One region of the Streptomyces sp. NPDC021020 genome, then DNA from elsewhere that is predicted to be linked to it. Evidence: riboswitches for the same ligand, from Rfam matches in the RefSeq annotation. Region 1 holds a riboswitch; the other holds the start of a gene.
What was found. A riboswitch is a leader RNA that binds a small molecule or an ion and turns the genes downstream of it on or off. The one in region 1 is predicted to bind fluoride.
Positions count from the first base shown of each region.

Region 2: linked by a shared signal. The riboswitch ahead of ACH4SL_RS11665 (DUF2180 family protein) and the one ahead of ACH4SL_RS06930 (inorganic diphosphatase) in region 1 are both predicted to bind fluoride.

Region 1 is NZ_JBIRQQ010000002.1:584,818-591,843, reverse strand. Features, by position in the region: gene ACH4SL_RS06950 (NADH-quinone oxidoreductase subunit C) at 1-1,230, shown strand, start outside; gene ACH4SL_RS06945 (ferredoxin) at 1,230-2,015, shown strand; gene ACH4SL_RS06940 (proton-conducting transporter membrane subunit) at 2,012-4,069, shown strand; gene ACH4SL_RS06935 (universal stress protein) at 4,123-4,572, shown strand; fluoride riboswitch at 4,632-4,698, shown strand; gene ACH4SL_RS06930 (inorganic diphosphatase) at 4,891-5,400, shown strand; gene ACH4SL_RS06925 (DUF190 domain-containing protein) at 5,397-5,750, shown strand; gene ACH4SL_RS06920 (hypothetical protein) at 5,794-7,026, shown strand, end outside.
Region 2 is NZ_JBIRQQ010000003.1:748,125-755,150, reverse strand. Features, by position in the region: gene ACH4SL_RS11670 (LamG-like jellyroll fold domain-containing protein) at 1-3,456, opposite strand, end outside; gene ACH4SL_RS11665 (DUF2180 family protein) at 3,591-3,797, opposite strand; fluoride riboswitch at 3,973-4,055, opposite strand; gene ACH4SL_RS11660 (MFS transporter) at 4,410-5,609, shown strand; gene ACH4SL_RS11655 (hypothetical protein) at 5,640-6,185, opposite strand; gene ACH4SL_RS11650 (DUF211 domain-containing protein) at 6,182-6,466, opposite strand; gene ACH4SL_RS11645 (phosphotransferase) at 6,669-7,026, shown strand, end outside.

The DNA of each region.
Region 1 (7,026 bases):
GTCACACCCGCCGGCCACCCCCGGCTCGACCCCCTGCTGCTGCCCCTGCGGGACCCCGAGCACACGCCGCTGCCCGGCACCGCCCGCCGGCCGCGGCCGCTCGACCCGCAGGAGAGCGCGATCCCCCGCGCCCTGACCGGCCCCGGCGTCTTCACCATCCCGCACGGCCCGGTCCGCTCCGGGGTCACCGAATCCGTCGAGTATCTGGTGGAGACCCCCGGCGAGGACATCCCCCGCGTACAGATCCGCCTCTTCCACAAGCACCGCGGCGTGTCCAAGGCGTTCGAGGGCCGTACGGCCGCCGACGCCGTCCTCGTCGCCGAACGCGTCGAGGGGATCGCCTCCGTCGCGCACGCCCTGGCCTTCTGCCACGCCGCCGAGACCTGCGCCGGCGCGGACGTGCCGTGGGCCGCGCGGCTGGTACGCGTCCTGTTCGCCGAACTGGAACGTGTCGCCAACCACCTCGACGTCATGGTCAGGCTCACCGAGGCCGCCGGGCTGGCCGTCGCGACCGCCCGCTTCGGACTGCACAAGGAGCGGGTGCTGCGGCTCACCGGACGGCTGTGCGGCAGCCGCTTCGGGCGCGGCGTCGTGGTGCCCGGCGGCGTACGCGGTCTGCCCGCCCTCCCGGCCGCCGGTCTCGGCACCGAACTCGGCCGCCTGCACACCGCCGTCATCTCCGACTGGCACGCCGCCATGACCACCCCGTCCTTCCTGGACCGGCTGCGCGGCACCGGCCCGCTGGAGGTGGGCCTCGCCCGCCGCCACGGCGCGCTCGGCCCGATCGGCAAGGCCTCGGGGTGCGGTTCCGACGCCCGCCTGGACCGCCCGTACGACGCCTACGGCTCCCTCGCGCTCGGACCGCCGCCGGAACACCCCGGCGGCGACGTCATGGCCCGCACACGCGTCCGCGGTCACGAGATCGCCCAGTCCTTCCGGCTGCTCAGCCAGGTCGTGGACGAACTGCGCGTCCTCGCCGCCGATCCGCCGCCGGCGGTGGAGCTGCCGGGCGACCTGACCGGAGAGGCGTCCGGCTGGGCCGAAGGGCCGCAGGGCGAGACGCTGTACGTGCTGCGCCTCGACCAGGGGCGGGTGGCACGGTGCGCGCCGCGCTCGGCGTCCTTCCACAATCTCGTGCTCTTCCACGAGGTGTTCGCCGGCGACATCCTCACCGACTTCCCGTTCGTCGAGGCGAGCTTCGGCCTGTCGATCGCGGGGGCGGCCATCTGATGCCCTGGTTCCTGCGCGGCCTGCGCGAGGGCGTGGTGACGACCGCGTACCCGGCCGGGCCCGACCCGTACGCCGCGACCTTTCCCGCGGCCGTCACCGTACGGCGGGGCGTCGCCCCGCTGACCCCGGCCGAGGCCGCCGCGCTGTGCCCGACCGGGGCGATCACCGCCGACGAGGGGGTCACCCGGGTCGACCGCGGCCGGTGCATCATGTGCCGCCGCTGCACCGACCTGTGGCCCGAGGTCTTCGCCGAGGCACCGGGATCCGGCACCGCCGGTGGTCCCCGTTCGGCGCTCGTCGTACCCGGGCAGGCCGAGAGCGACGACGCGCTGGAGAGGATCCGTTCGGACCTGGCCGCCCGCACCCGCCGCTTCCGCCGCTCCCTGCACATCCGGCACGTCGATGCCGGGTCCGACGGCAGCGAGGAGTGGGAGATCGCCGCCCTGACCAACCCCGTCTACGACATCCACCGCCTCGGCATGTTCTTCACCACCAGCCCCCGCCACGCCGACGTCCTGCTGGTCACCGGCGCCGGCACCCGCGGCATGGCGGCGCCGCTGCGCCGCACGTACGAAGCCACCGCGCAACCGGTGGTGGTGGTCGCCGCCGGGACCGACGCGTGCAGCGGCGGCGTGTTCGCCGACTCCTACGCCACCCACGGCGGGCTGGGCTCGCTGACCGATGTCGACGTCTGGGTGCCGGGGTCACCGCCGAGCCCGTTCTCGCTGCTGCACGCCCTCCTGCTGGCCGCGGGCCGGATCACCGGTCAGGGGGCCCGGCGATGAGCACGCTGATCGGTGCCGGCCTGCTGCTGTTCGCCGCGGCAGCCGTGGCGGACCTGGCGCCGTGGCCCGGCGGCGTACGGCGCCCCTGGCAGGCCGCGGTGCCCTACGTCCTTGCGGCCGCCGGGGCCGGCTGCCTCGCCGCGGTCGGCGCCGTGGCGCTCAACACCCCGGGCGACAGGCCGGGGCTGGGCTTCGGGACCTGGCTCGGCTTCGGCAGGAGCGGCCTGGTGGTGGACCCCCTCTCCGGGCTGTTCTGGCTGCTGACGTTCTCGGTGGCCGTCGCCGCGTGCCTCACCGCCGCGGGCTGGGCGCCGGGGCGCGCGGGCGGCCGGGGACCGGCCACGTACAGTGCGGCGGTGCTCGCGGCGGTCGCCGTCGTGCAGAGCGCCGACAACGTCTTCCTGTTCCTGATGGCGTGGGAAGCCCTGACCGTCGGCTTCTACCTGCTCGCCTCGGCCGGGCACCGCCGGCTCGGAGCGGCGGTCGCCACGGCCGGCTTCGGCAAGGTCTCCGGCGCGGCCCTGCTGCTCGGGATGCTGGCGGCCGCCGCGAAGGCCGGCGGATTCGCCTTCGCCGACCTCGCCCGGCTGCCCGCGGGCACCCTGCACGGCACGGTGTGGGTGCTGCTGGTCCTCGGGTTCGCGATCAAGGTCGGCCTGGCCCCGGTGCAGGTGTGGATGCCCCGCGGCTACGCGGCCGCGCCCGCGGGGCTGCGCCCGCTGATGGCCGGGGTCGCGGTCAACGCGGGCTTCTACGGGCTGTGGCGGACCCTCGACCTGTTCGGCCGGCCGCCGGTCTGGCTGGCGGTCGCCCTGCTGGTGGTCTCCGCGCTCACGGCTCTGCTGGGCATCGCCCACGCGGCGGTGCAGAACCGCCTGGAGCGGGTCATCGCCTACTCCAGCGTGGAGAACGCCGGGCTCATCTGCACCGGCTACGCCGTGGCCCTGGTCGGGGTGTGCCGCGACAGCCCGCGGCTGGCCGCGGTCGGGCTGATCGCCGCCACGCTGCAGGTCGTCGCGCACGCCTTCGCCAAGTCGCTGCTGTTCGCCGGCGCCGCGGGGTTCGAGTCGGGTGCGGGAACCGGTGACCTGGAACGGCTGCGCGGAGCGGGACGGCGCCGTCCCTGGGCGGGCGCGGCGATCGCCGTCGGCGCGGTCACCCTGGCCGGGCTGCCGCCGACGGCGGGCTTCGTCTCGGAGTGGTTCCTGCTCGAATCCCTGATGCAGCAGTTCCGGCTGCCCCATCTGCCGTACGCGCTGGCCTTCGCGGTGGCGGGGGCGCTGGTCGCGCTCACCGCGGGCTTCGCCTCGGTGACCTTCGTCCGGATCGTCGGCATGATCGTTCTCGGTCCGCGCCGGGGTGCCGCCCCCGGCCGCGCCGGATGCCGTGACGACCTCGGCCTGCCCGGCCGCCTCGGGGTGCTCGTGCTGATCGTCGGCGGTCTGCTGGTGGCCGCGCTGACGCCGCTGGAGATCCGGGTCGTCGTCCGCGGTCTGCGGCAGCTCGTACCGGCGGAGGCGGGCCGCGGTGCGCTGAAGTCCCCCTGGGCCGTCCAGCCGGTGTTCGGGGACTTCTCCGTCCTGTCGCCGAGCTGGCTGTGGGTCGTGCTGCCCCTGCTCTTCCTGGCGACGGCACTCCTGCTGCTGCTCGGTGCGTCCCGTGGAAGCGCGCTGCGGGTGCGGCGCACCCCCGCCTGGCGCTCGGCCGGCGGCGGGGTGCACGGACAGGACCAGTACACGCCCTTCGGCTACGCCAACCCCACCCGGCGCGTCCTCGCCGGCGTCCTGCTCACCCGCAGCCGCACCGGCCCCGCCCACCCCGCGGCCGCACCGCGGGACGCCACGTCGGCGACAGCGGCGACGGGCGGGGTGATCAGCTACTCGGCGGAGGTGGTCGAGGTCGTCGAGGCGTACCTCTACCGGCCGTTCCGGCCACTCCTGGGAATCCTCGTCGCGGCCTTCAAACGGCTCCAGTCCGGACGGCTCGACGCCTATCTCGCCTACATGCTCGTCGTCCTGGTCGCGCTGCTCGCCCTGGTCGCGGGCTTCGCCTGACCCGGCGCCGCATTCCCGCGCACCCCACGATCCGGCACCGAGGAGAAACCCCGATGACCGCAAGCCCGTTCCACCGCATCCTCGTGGGCTGGGACGCGTCCCCCGCCGCGCACACGGCGCTGACGACGGCGCTGGCCCTCGCCGGCGAGCGGGGAACCGTCATCGCCCGCGCCGTTCTCAACCCGCCGGAGCACATCGAGACCGCGGGTGAGCAGCAACGCGACATCGCTTCCCAACGGCGTTGGCTGGAGGACCGGTTCGACCGGGCCGCGGGCGCCGTCAGCACGTACGGAGCCCATGTGCGCCTGGAATGGGGCGAGCACACCGACATCGCCCGGGAGCTGCGCACCTGCGCCACGGCACACAACTGCGACCTGATCGTCGCCGGCCGGCACGGGGACGACAGCCGCCTGCGTGCCGCGGGGCTCGGACCGGTCGCCCGCGCCCTCGCCCAGGACGCGGACCTGCCCGTCCTCCTCGTCAGCCCCGCGCCCGGCCGCTGAACACGGCACGGCGCCCACGTGTTCGGGACGGCCGGCGGAGCGGGCCGACGGTGTACATTTCCTGTACCGGTGATGGGGCTCACCGCAACCGCGGCCTACGAGGTCGCTGACGGTCCCTGGTTGTTGACGATCGACACGACCAGGAGTCCTCATGCCCGATTCCGCAGTCTCCGTCCGGTTCCCCGCGCGTGCACGCGCCGTCGGGCGCTCCCCCGACCGTTCCTGTTGCCCCGGACACCCGTGTGAAGGCCGCCACGGGTCCGTCCGCGCACCGTGGATCCCGCCGGACCCCTCCGCCCACCGAGCAGGAGATCACTCATGAATTTCACCGTCGTCGTGGAGGTCCCGCAGGGATCGCGGAACAAGTACGAGATGGATCACACACTGCACCGGATCCGGCTGGACCGCATGCTGTTCACCTCCACGCAGTACCCGGCCGACTACGGCTACGTGGAGGGGACGCTCGGCGGGGACGGCGATCCGCTGGACGCCCTGGTGCTGACGGGGGAGCCGACCTTCCCGGGCTGTGCGATCGAATGCCGGGCCGTGGGCATGTTCTCCATGACGGACGAACACGGACCGGACGAGAAGGTCCTGTGCGTACCGGCGCACGACCCCCGTTACGCCGGCCTCCAGGACATCGCGGACGTCCCGGACTTCCAGCGGCTGGAGATCACCCACTTCTTCGAGGTCTACAAGGACCTGGAGCCCGGCAAATCCGTCGAGGGCTCCCACTGGGAGGGCCGGGAGCGCACTTACGAGGAGATCAGGGCCTCGCGCGAGCGCGCGGTCGCCCACGCTGCCGACACCACGGGGAGCCGTCGATGAAGCAGACCGGAAACGCGGTGAAGCTGACCATCTTCCTCAGCGAATCCGACACCTGGCACCACAAGCCCCTGTTCGCCGAGATCGTCCACCGCGCCCACGGCGCCGGCCTGGCCGGAGCGTCGGTCTTCCACGGCGTCGAGGGCTACGGCAGCTCCTCCTCCCTCCACACCGCCCGGTTCCTCTCCCTCAGCGAGGACCTGCCCGTGGCGGTGGTCGTCGTCGACTCCGAGGAGCGGGTACGCGGCTTCCTTCCGGAGCTCGACGAGCTTCCCGCGCCAGGTTTGATGATCATGGAGGAGGTGGAAGTGGTCCGCCACGTCGGACGGGACGGCGGGGGCGGGGATGTCTGACGGACAGGCACGCGCCACACCGTCGTCGCGGAGGACCCCTGCCATGGCCGAGCCACTGCCCAGCGTGCTGTTCACCGACGCCGCGGACGCGGCGCTCCCCGCGGCCGGGGAGCCCTCGTTCTTCGGCGACCTCAACCTCGACCAGGTCGTCCGCGACCTCACCGCGGGCCGCAAGGACCACGATCTCGCGCCCTTCTTCCACACCCCGATCCGCACCCTGGAGACGGTCGCCCACCGTCAGGCGGTGTTCCGGGATCTGGAGGACCCGGACCTCGTCGCCGGTGTCGCGGCCTTCGGGAGCCGGATGCGGGAGGCGCGGCAGCAGTTGCGGCAGGCCCACCGGCTGCACCACCCCTACCAGCGCGAGAGCTGGTTTCTGGACGCCGTCGGCACGTACTGCCGGGCGGTCGGGGAGGTCGCGGAAGTCCTCGACCGCGGCGACCTGCGGTCCGCCGGGATGGCGGCGGTCCGCGACCACGTCGCCGCCTACCGCTCCGGTGACCGTTTCCGCGGGCTGTCCGAAGCCACCGGGAGCCTGGCCACCCGGCTGTCGGAGGTCCGCTACAGCCTGCACATCACCCCGGGCCGGGTCCGGGTCAGCGGCGGCCTGGAGCAGGTCGACTACGGCGCCCACGTCGTGGGTGTCTTCGAGAAGTTCAGCCAGGGGGAGCCCACGGACCACCGTGTCCCCTACCGCTCGGACATCGCCATGAACCACGTCGAGGAAGCGGTGCTCGACCGGGTGGCGAGGCTCTTTCCCGACGTCTTCGCCGAGCTGGACGCCTACTGCGAGCGCTACGGGGACTTCCTCGACCCCACGGTCGAGGCCTTCGACCGGGAGGTCCAGTTCTATCTGGCCTACCTGGAGTACATCGCGCCGCTCAAGGCCGCGGGCCTGGCGTTCTGCCGTCCGGAGGTCGACGACACCTCCAAGGAGGTTCTCGGCCGCGACGTGTTCGACATCGCGCTTGCCGCCAAGCTCGTACGCGCACGCGCCCCGGTCGTGCCCAACGACTTCGAACTGTCCGGTCCCGAGCGGGTGATCGTGGTGTCCGGTCCCAACCAGGGCGGCAAGACCACCTTCGCCCGCGCCTTCGGACAGCTGCACCACCTGGCCGCCCTCGGCTGCCCCGTCCCGGGCAGCCGGGCCCGGCTGTTCCTGTGCGACCAGCTCTTCACCCACTTCGAGCGGGGCGAGAACCTCACCGACCTGAGCGGCAAGCTGTACGACGATCTGGTGCGCACGCGCGACATCCTCGCGCAGGCGACACCGTCC
Region 2 (7,026 bases), on a different contig from region 1:
GTCGTAGAGCCCGGCGCCGATCTGCGTCCCGCCGCCGCCGTAGAACGGGGCGGCGAATTTGGCGCTGCCGGCGAGGTGCCCGTTGACGTACAGCCGCATGTCGTCGGTGTTCGCGTCGTAGGAGCCCATGAGCTGCGTCCACACGCCCGCCGGCGACGTGGTGGTGTCGCCCTGGGCGGCGCGCACGATCGACGCGCTGTCGGCGTCGGCGGTGAAGGCGTCGAACGACCACCCGTACGTGGCCGAGTAGTACAGCTCGAAACCGGGCCGGTGGACGTTGGGTTGGCTGACGATGATGCCCGCGTGGTCGGGCTTGGACGACAGCTTCGCCCACGCCATGACCGAGAAGCTGTGCTGGTTGTTGACGTGCGAGGACCGGGTGGCGGCGTAGCCGGTCGTGCCGTCGAAGGTCAGCGCCGTGTCCTCGGCGCCCGCGGCGCCCGCGGTGACGCCGCCGTGGAAGACCGCCGGGTCGACGTCCGCCCGCCCGTGCACCTCCGTCGTCGGAGTGCCGTCGTCCTGCACGGCCGGTTCGTCCAGCGGGAAGACGGCGCGGGCCGGGCGGCCCGCCCCGATCGGCTCACCGGCCGCGAGGTGTGCCACGTCGGCGTCGGTGAGGGCCTTGTCGTAGATCCGGACGTCGTCGATCGTGCCGGGGAAGAAACTCGCGGGCGAACCGTCGTAGTTACCCGCACCGATCTGGAGTCCGCGCCGCGCGTCCCACGCGGTGGTGTACGGGGTCGTGCCGACCAGCTGCCCGTCGATGTACATCCGCAGGTTGTGGTCGACGCCGTTGTAGCTGCCCAGCAGGTGGTACCACTGGTTGGCCACCACCCCGCCGGCCGTCGACGGCATCGCGCGGACGGGTGTCGCCGAGGCGGTGTCGGCGGTGAACTGGTTGAACACCCACCGGTTGTAGTCGTACGAGTAGTACAGCTCGAAGCCCGGCGAGTGGTTGCCCGGCTGCGCCGCGACGATCGCCGCCGTCGTCGGCATCCGGTCGAGCTTGACCCACGCGCCCACCGAGAAGCTGCTGTTGGTGTGGACGGTGGGGATGTCGGACTCCAGGTAGGAGGTTGTTCCGTCGAGTTGGACCGCGGTGCCGGTCCTGCCGGGCGCCCCCAGTGCCGGGGTGCCCACCAGGCTCAGCGTGCGGTCCTCGGCCGTACCGGCGGCCTGCGTGGCACCGGCGGGGTCGTCCATCTGCCACTCCGCCTCAGCGGGTTGGCCCTCCTTCACGCGGAATTGGTACACCTCCGGCTCGCTGGGATTGCCGGCGCTGTCGAAGGCCTGCGCGGTCACGAAGTTCGTACCCGGATGGGTCGGCCGGAAGGTCGCCGACTTCGCGGCGCCGCCGGTCGTCGGCAGCGTACGGGAGCTGTCGCACACCGCGTCGCGGTTCAGGCCCCAGCAGTATTTGACGACGTCCGTGGACGACGACTTGAAGGTGAAGGTGCCGTCGCGGCCGACCCCGTCGTACGTCGGGTCGTTCGGGTCGGCGTCGTTGATCGCCGGGTAGTCACCGGAGGTGATCACCGGACCGTTCGGCACGCTCGTGTCGTACACCCAGTAGCAGTCGGTCGCCGAACCGGCGTACGACCACGGCGAGTAGCTGTAGTACGTGCCCTGGTCGTAGTCCACCACCCGTGCCGACCAGCCGATGGTCTTGTTCTTCGGGATCGTCACGCCGCCCGGGGCAGCGGTCAGGGTGATGGAGAACGTCGAACCGGACTTCTTGGGGCCGATCTTCGCCGACGTCCAGTGCGTCACGAAGCCCTTGCCGTCCCCGGCGTCCCAGCCGAGGTGGAACTGGACGGCCACCTCGTCCCCGTCCGGGTCCTTGACGTTGCTCGCCGTGAGCGAGGGCAGCTTGCCGATGTGCACCGGGCTCGACGGGCTGTGACACGTCCCGCCCGGACTCATCGTCAGCTGCGACATGGCCAGTTGCTTGGGCGGCGCGTTGTAGTGCACCCGCAGGTACGCGTCGTCGGAGAAGTGCTTCCAGCCCAGCCCGTCCGACTCGTCCGCCGCCCGCAGCCCGAAGGTCGTCGTGGCGTAGTTGTGCGCCGCCGCGTACTGCATCCCGGCCTTGGCGTTGAACTCGACGTCGGAGGCCGCGCAGCCGCTGTAGCCGTGCGCGACGGTCTTGGTGTCCAGCTTCTGGGTCCAGTGGTCCGCCGACGAGGTCCACGTCGTCTGCGGGGTGAAGCCCGTCGTCCGCCACAGCTCGATCGGCTTGGCGGTGCAGGACGCCGACCAGGTCTCGTGCCCGACGAACGTGGCGTCCAGGATCGTCTTCCCGGCGAACTTCGACGTCGGGAAGGAGTAGAAGAGCCGCTTGACGTCGTTGGGGGCGCAGTAGTCCCAGTCGCAGTCGCCCACGCCGGAGTCCGAGTTGCCGTTGAAGCGGTACTGCGGGCTGTTCGCCCAGTACTTCGACACCATCGTCCAATCCCCCGCCTTCGGCGTGTAGGTCAGGGGGTCGATGTACAGCGGGTACGCGGTGCTCGCACCGGTCAGCAGCGACCGGTCCGGCGTCAGCGTCAACTGCGAGGCTTCCGGGTCGACGGCGACGGCGATCGGCGCCGTGCGGGAGGACTCCGTCGGGCCCTCCGCCGCATCGGCGGGCTTCGCGGCCGGGCCGCTCGCGGCATCGCCGTCGGCCTGCGCCTTCGCCGTCCTCCCGGTGCCGGTCGCGGTGCCGGTCGCGGCACCGGAGTCCCACATGACCGGCGCGGCCGCGGCGAACACCGTGCCGCCGCCCGCGGTGTCGGTGGCCGCAAGGCCGCCGTCCGCCGTCTTCGCCAGGGTCAGCCCCTCGGTCCGCGTCCCGAACGTCAGCCGCTCCAGCGCCGGGTTCTTCGCCGCGGCGGCGGTGTTGACGACCAGCACCTCGTGGAAGCTGTCGGTGTCGGCGCGCATCTGCAGATCCACACCGGGCAGCACGTCCTTGTACGTCGCCGTGTCGCCGCTGAGCGTCGGGGCCGGAAGGGCGGCGGGCCATGTGTACGACAGGCTCCGCCCCGCCTGCTCCATCGTCACCAGCGGGGCGTTCCCGCCGCCGGAGAGCGTCAGGCCCACCGCGGCGACCGCCGGGCCGACCGTGCCGTCCGGCCGCCTGACCAGCGTGTTGTCGACCGGCTTCCACGTCCCGCCCACCCGGGCCCGGACCGGCCGCAGATGCTGGTCGGTCTCCAGACCGCCGCCGGGCGTCGCGTACGTCTCGCTCGACTCGTCCCGCAGCGACGTCACCTCGACCCGTTGGCCCGTCGACGCCGCCTGTGCGAGAGCCGCCGACTCGCTCGCCGCGGCCTGCGGCTGCGCCGCCCGGCCCGACGCCGGTGCCTTGCCGGGGGCCTGCGTGGGTGCGGCCGCGGCGCCGGTGGCCAGCGGCTGCACCATCCCCACCGCCAGGCCCGCCACGACGAACGCCGCCAGCGCCCCGCCCCTGCTCATGAATCCGCCTCGACCGGCCACGCCGAACCCCATGGACCTACCCCCCCAGGCAGCAACCGCTTACACGGACCAGCGGAAAGCCTGCGGCACGCACAATGAGCACGTCAAGGCTTTCCTGCGGTGGGTCCCGTCACTCACACGGTGGTCCGTGCCGCGGTGCACGTGGGGCAGTGCATCTGCCGGGCGGCGTTGGGCAGCGTCCTCACCCCCAGACCGTTCAGCCGCTCGACCGCCAGCGGTGAACTCGTCGCGTGCGCGGCGCACATCGCCGCGCCGCAGCTGGTGCAGACAGCCACCGCGTCGCAGACACGGCCTTCGGAGTCGCAGTCGAAGCACTTCATGGGGGACCGTCCGTTTCAGGTGAGGAGCGGGAACGCGACGACCGGCGCCGGCCGCGCGGACGGGAGGTCCGGGCGTGGCCGCCGCCGTCGACGCACGAGCGCGGGAAGGGGACGCGGGGTGCTTGGTGGGGGGAACGATCACCGGCACCTCCAGCGCGGGCGGGCATCACTGACTCAGCGGTCAGGAGCCATCAGCCGTGGAGGGCGGTTCGGGCGGACGCGGAGTCGGCCCAGGCGGGGTCCATCGCCAGGATTCGAGTGAACCGCGCGGCATGTCGCAGGTCAAGGGCTCCCGCGGCGCAGAGCCCGCATTGCACCCGAGCGGCGGCACGGCCCCGCGGGAGACGCGTCCGCAGCTCGCCGGGCTCCGGGCACGGCCCCGCGGGACACGCGCCCGCAGCTCGCCGGGCTTCCCGCGCCCAGGTGCGATGATCCTGGAGGAGGCCGAGGCGGTCCGCTGCGCCGCGGCCGCGACCGCCGCGACCGGCCCGGGGTTCCTGTCCCCTCGTCACGGAGGACTCCCGCCATGGCCGAATCCGTCCGCACCCCCGCACGGCGGCCGCGGCCCCGGCCGGGGGCGAAGCGCGCGGGAGCACCCGGCCGGGGAAGGACGTGAGGGCGCCCGGCCCCTCGGCCGCCGACGGCGTGCGTCGCTCGGCGCTGCGGTTCGTGCTGCTCATCGGCGTCGTCAGCATGTTCTCCGACATGGCGCACGAAGGTGCCCGCAGCATCACCGGCCCCTTCCTGGGCACGCTCGGCGCGAGCGCCGCCGTCGTCGCCGCGGTGGCGGGCTTCGGGGAACTCCTCGGCTACGCGCTGCGCTCCGTCGTGGGGTTCGTCGCCGACCGCACCGGCAGGTACTGGCCCATCACCCTTCTCGGCTACGTCGTGCAGATGGCCGCCGTGCCCGCCCTGGCGCTCGCGGGCAACTGGCAGGTCGCCGCGGTGCTGATCGCCGCAGAACGCGGCGGCCGGGCGATCCGCAACCCGGCCCGCGACGCCATGCTCGCCCACGCCACCGGAGAGCTGGGCAGCGGCTGGGTCTTCGGGGTGCGCGAGGCGCTCGACGCGGCCGGTGCGACGGTCGGCCCGCTGATCGTGGCCGCCGTCCTCGCCACCGGCCACGGCTACCGCGCGGGCTTCGCGATCCTCGCGGTCCCGGCGCTGCTCACCGTCGTGGTGCTGCTCGGCGCCCGGCGGCAGTACCCCGACCCCGGCGACCTGGAGGCCGGGGAGGAGATCCCCGGCCGCCACGGCATCCCGCGCGTCTTCTGGCTCTACCTGCTCGCGATGGGCCTGATCGCCCTCGGCTACGCGGACTACCCCCTCATCGCCTTCCACTTCAGCACCGGCCATGTGATCTCCGCGGACTGGATCCCGGTGCTCTACGCGGGCGCCATGGCCACCGAGGCGGTCGCCGCGCTGGTGCTGGGACGGCTCTTCGACCGCGTCGGGCTGCTCACCGTCGTCGGGGCGACCGTCCTCACCGCCGCGTTCGCGCCCCTGGTCTTCCTGGGCGACGCCGCCCTCGCCGTGGTCGGGGTGATCTGCTGGGGTCTCGGCATGGCCGTCCAGGAGTCCGTCGTCAAGGCGGCGGTCACCGGCATGGTCGGCCGCGACAGGAGGGCATCCGCCTACGGTCTCTTCGACACGGGCTTCGGCGTCCTGTGGTTCGCCGGCAGCTTCGTGCTGGGCGTGCTGTACGACCACTCGCTCGACGGCCTGGTCGTCTACTCCGTGGTCGCCCAGCTCGCGGCGCTCCCCCTGCTCCTGGCCGTCCACCGCAGGACGGCGCCCCGCGCTCCGGCGTGACCCCGCGTCACCTCCTCCACAGCGCCGTGATCAGGCGATGTGCAGCCACACCCCGAGCCACGTCACCGCCACGCCGCCGCAGCCCAGGGCCGCCGCCCAGCGCCCCGGACGGTCGGCGAACAGACGCCCCAGGATCGCCCCGAGCCCCGTGAGCACCGCCACGGCCAGCACGGCCACGATCCACGAGGCACCCGGAGCGGCCGCCCCGACCAGCAGCGGAAGGGCCGCCCCGGCGAAGCTCGCGGTGCAGGCGAGCGCGGTGGCCAGCAGGGAGCGCTCCAGTGCCAGATGCCCCAGCCGGGTGGTGGCCAGGTGCCCGCGGGCCGTCAGGTTCAGCTCCTTGGAGGCGCGCACCAGGTACGAACGCCGTTCGGCGTAGTCGGCGACGAAGACCGCGAACGCCGACGTGGCCAGGGCCACCGCTCCCACCCGAAGGGCCAGCTGGTAGGTCACCGGAGAGCCCCCGCCCACCAGCGAAGCGGCCGTCAGGGTGAGCGCGTTGAGCAGACCGTCCATCAGGCCCAGCACGAGGGGCAGCTGACTGCGCGCCACCAGACGCCGTACGCGTCCGCTCATCGCGACCGCGGCTTGCTCTCCAGCGTGTACGCCCCGGCCACGACCTCGTCGATGCTGTGCACGACGGCACCGGTGTGCTCGATGGCACGCATCAGGGCTTCGACGTCGATGTCGTCCCCCTCGATCGTGACGTCCGTGCCGACCGTCTCGATGTCGATCTCCGTCACGCACACGTTCACCGCCTGCACCCCGGCGGAGGCCTCGATGGTCCGGGCGAGATAGACGAGGTCGGGCTCGGTGACGGTCTTGTCGACGTCGAGAACCAGTCGCCGGATGGGCATCGTGCGCTCCTCACCGCTCGGGCCGGGCACCCGCTCCTGATGTCCGCCCCGCAGAGTTCGTTCCCGGGCAGAGCAGGATGCCGCGTCCGGACAGCATGCCGGAGCGCATCCCGCCACGCCGGGAACCCAACGACCCCCCGTGCGTGTCGCCGGGGACGCCCACGGCGGGCCCGTGACGCGGCGCCGGCTGTACCGTGATCGGATGATGGAAGACGGCGCGACCGAGCAGGGCAGCGTCACGGCGGTGCTCCGGATCGGCGAGACCGTCCGCCGGCCGCGGCGCCGCTGGACCCCGGCGGTGCACGCGCTGCTGGAGCACCTGGAGGCGGTCGGCTTCAGCGGCGCGCCCCGGGCGATGGGCACGGACCAGGAGGGCCGGGAGATCCTGTCCTTCCTCGCCGGCGACGTGGCGATGACGCCGTGGCCGGAAGTCCTGCTGTCGGCAGCCGGAATCAAGGCCGTGGGCAAATGGCTGCGGGACTACCACGCGGCCGTACGGCACTTCCGGCCGCCGGACGACGCGCGGTGGTACGCGCCCGACGCGGCCTGGCGCCCGGGCC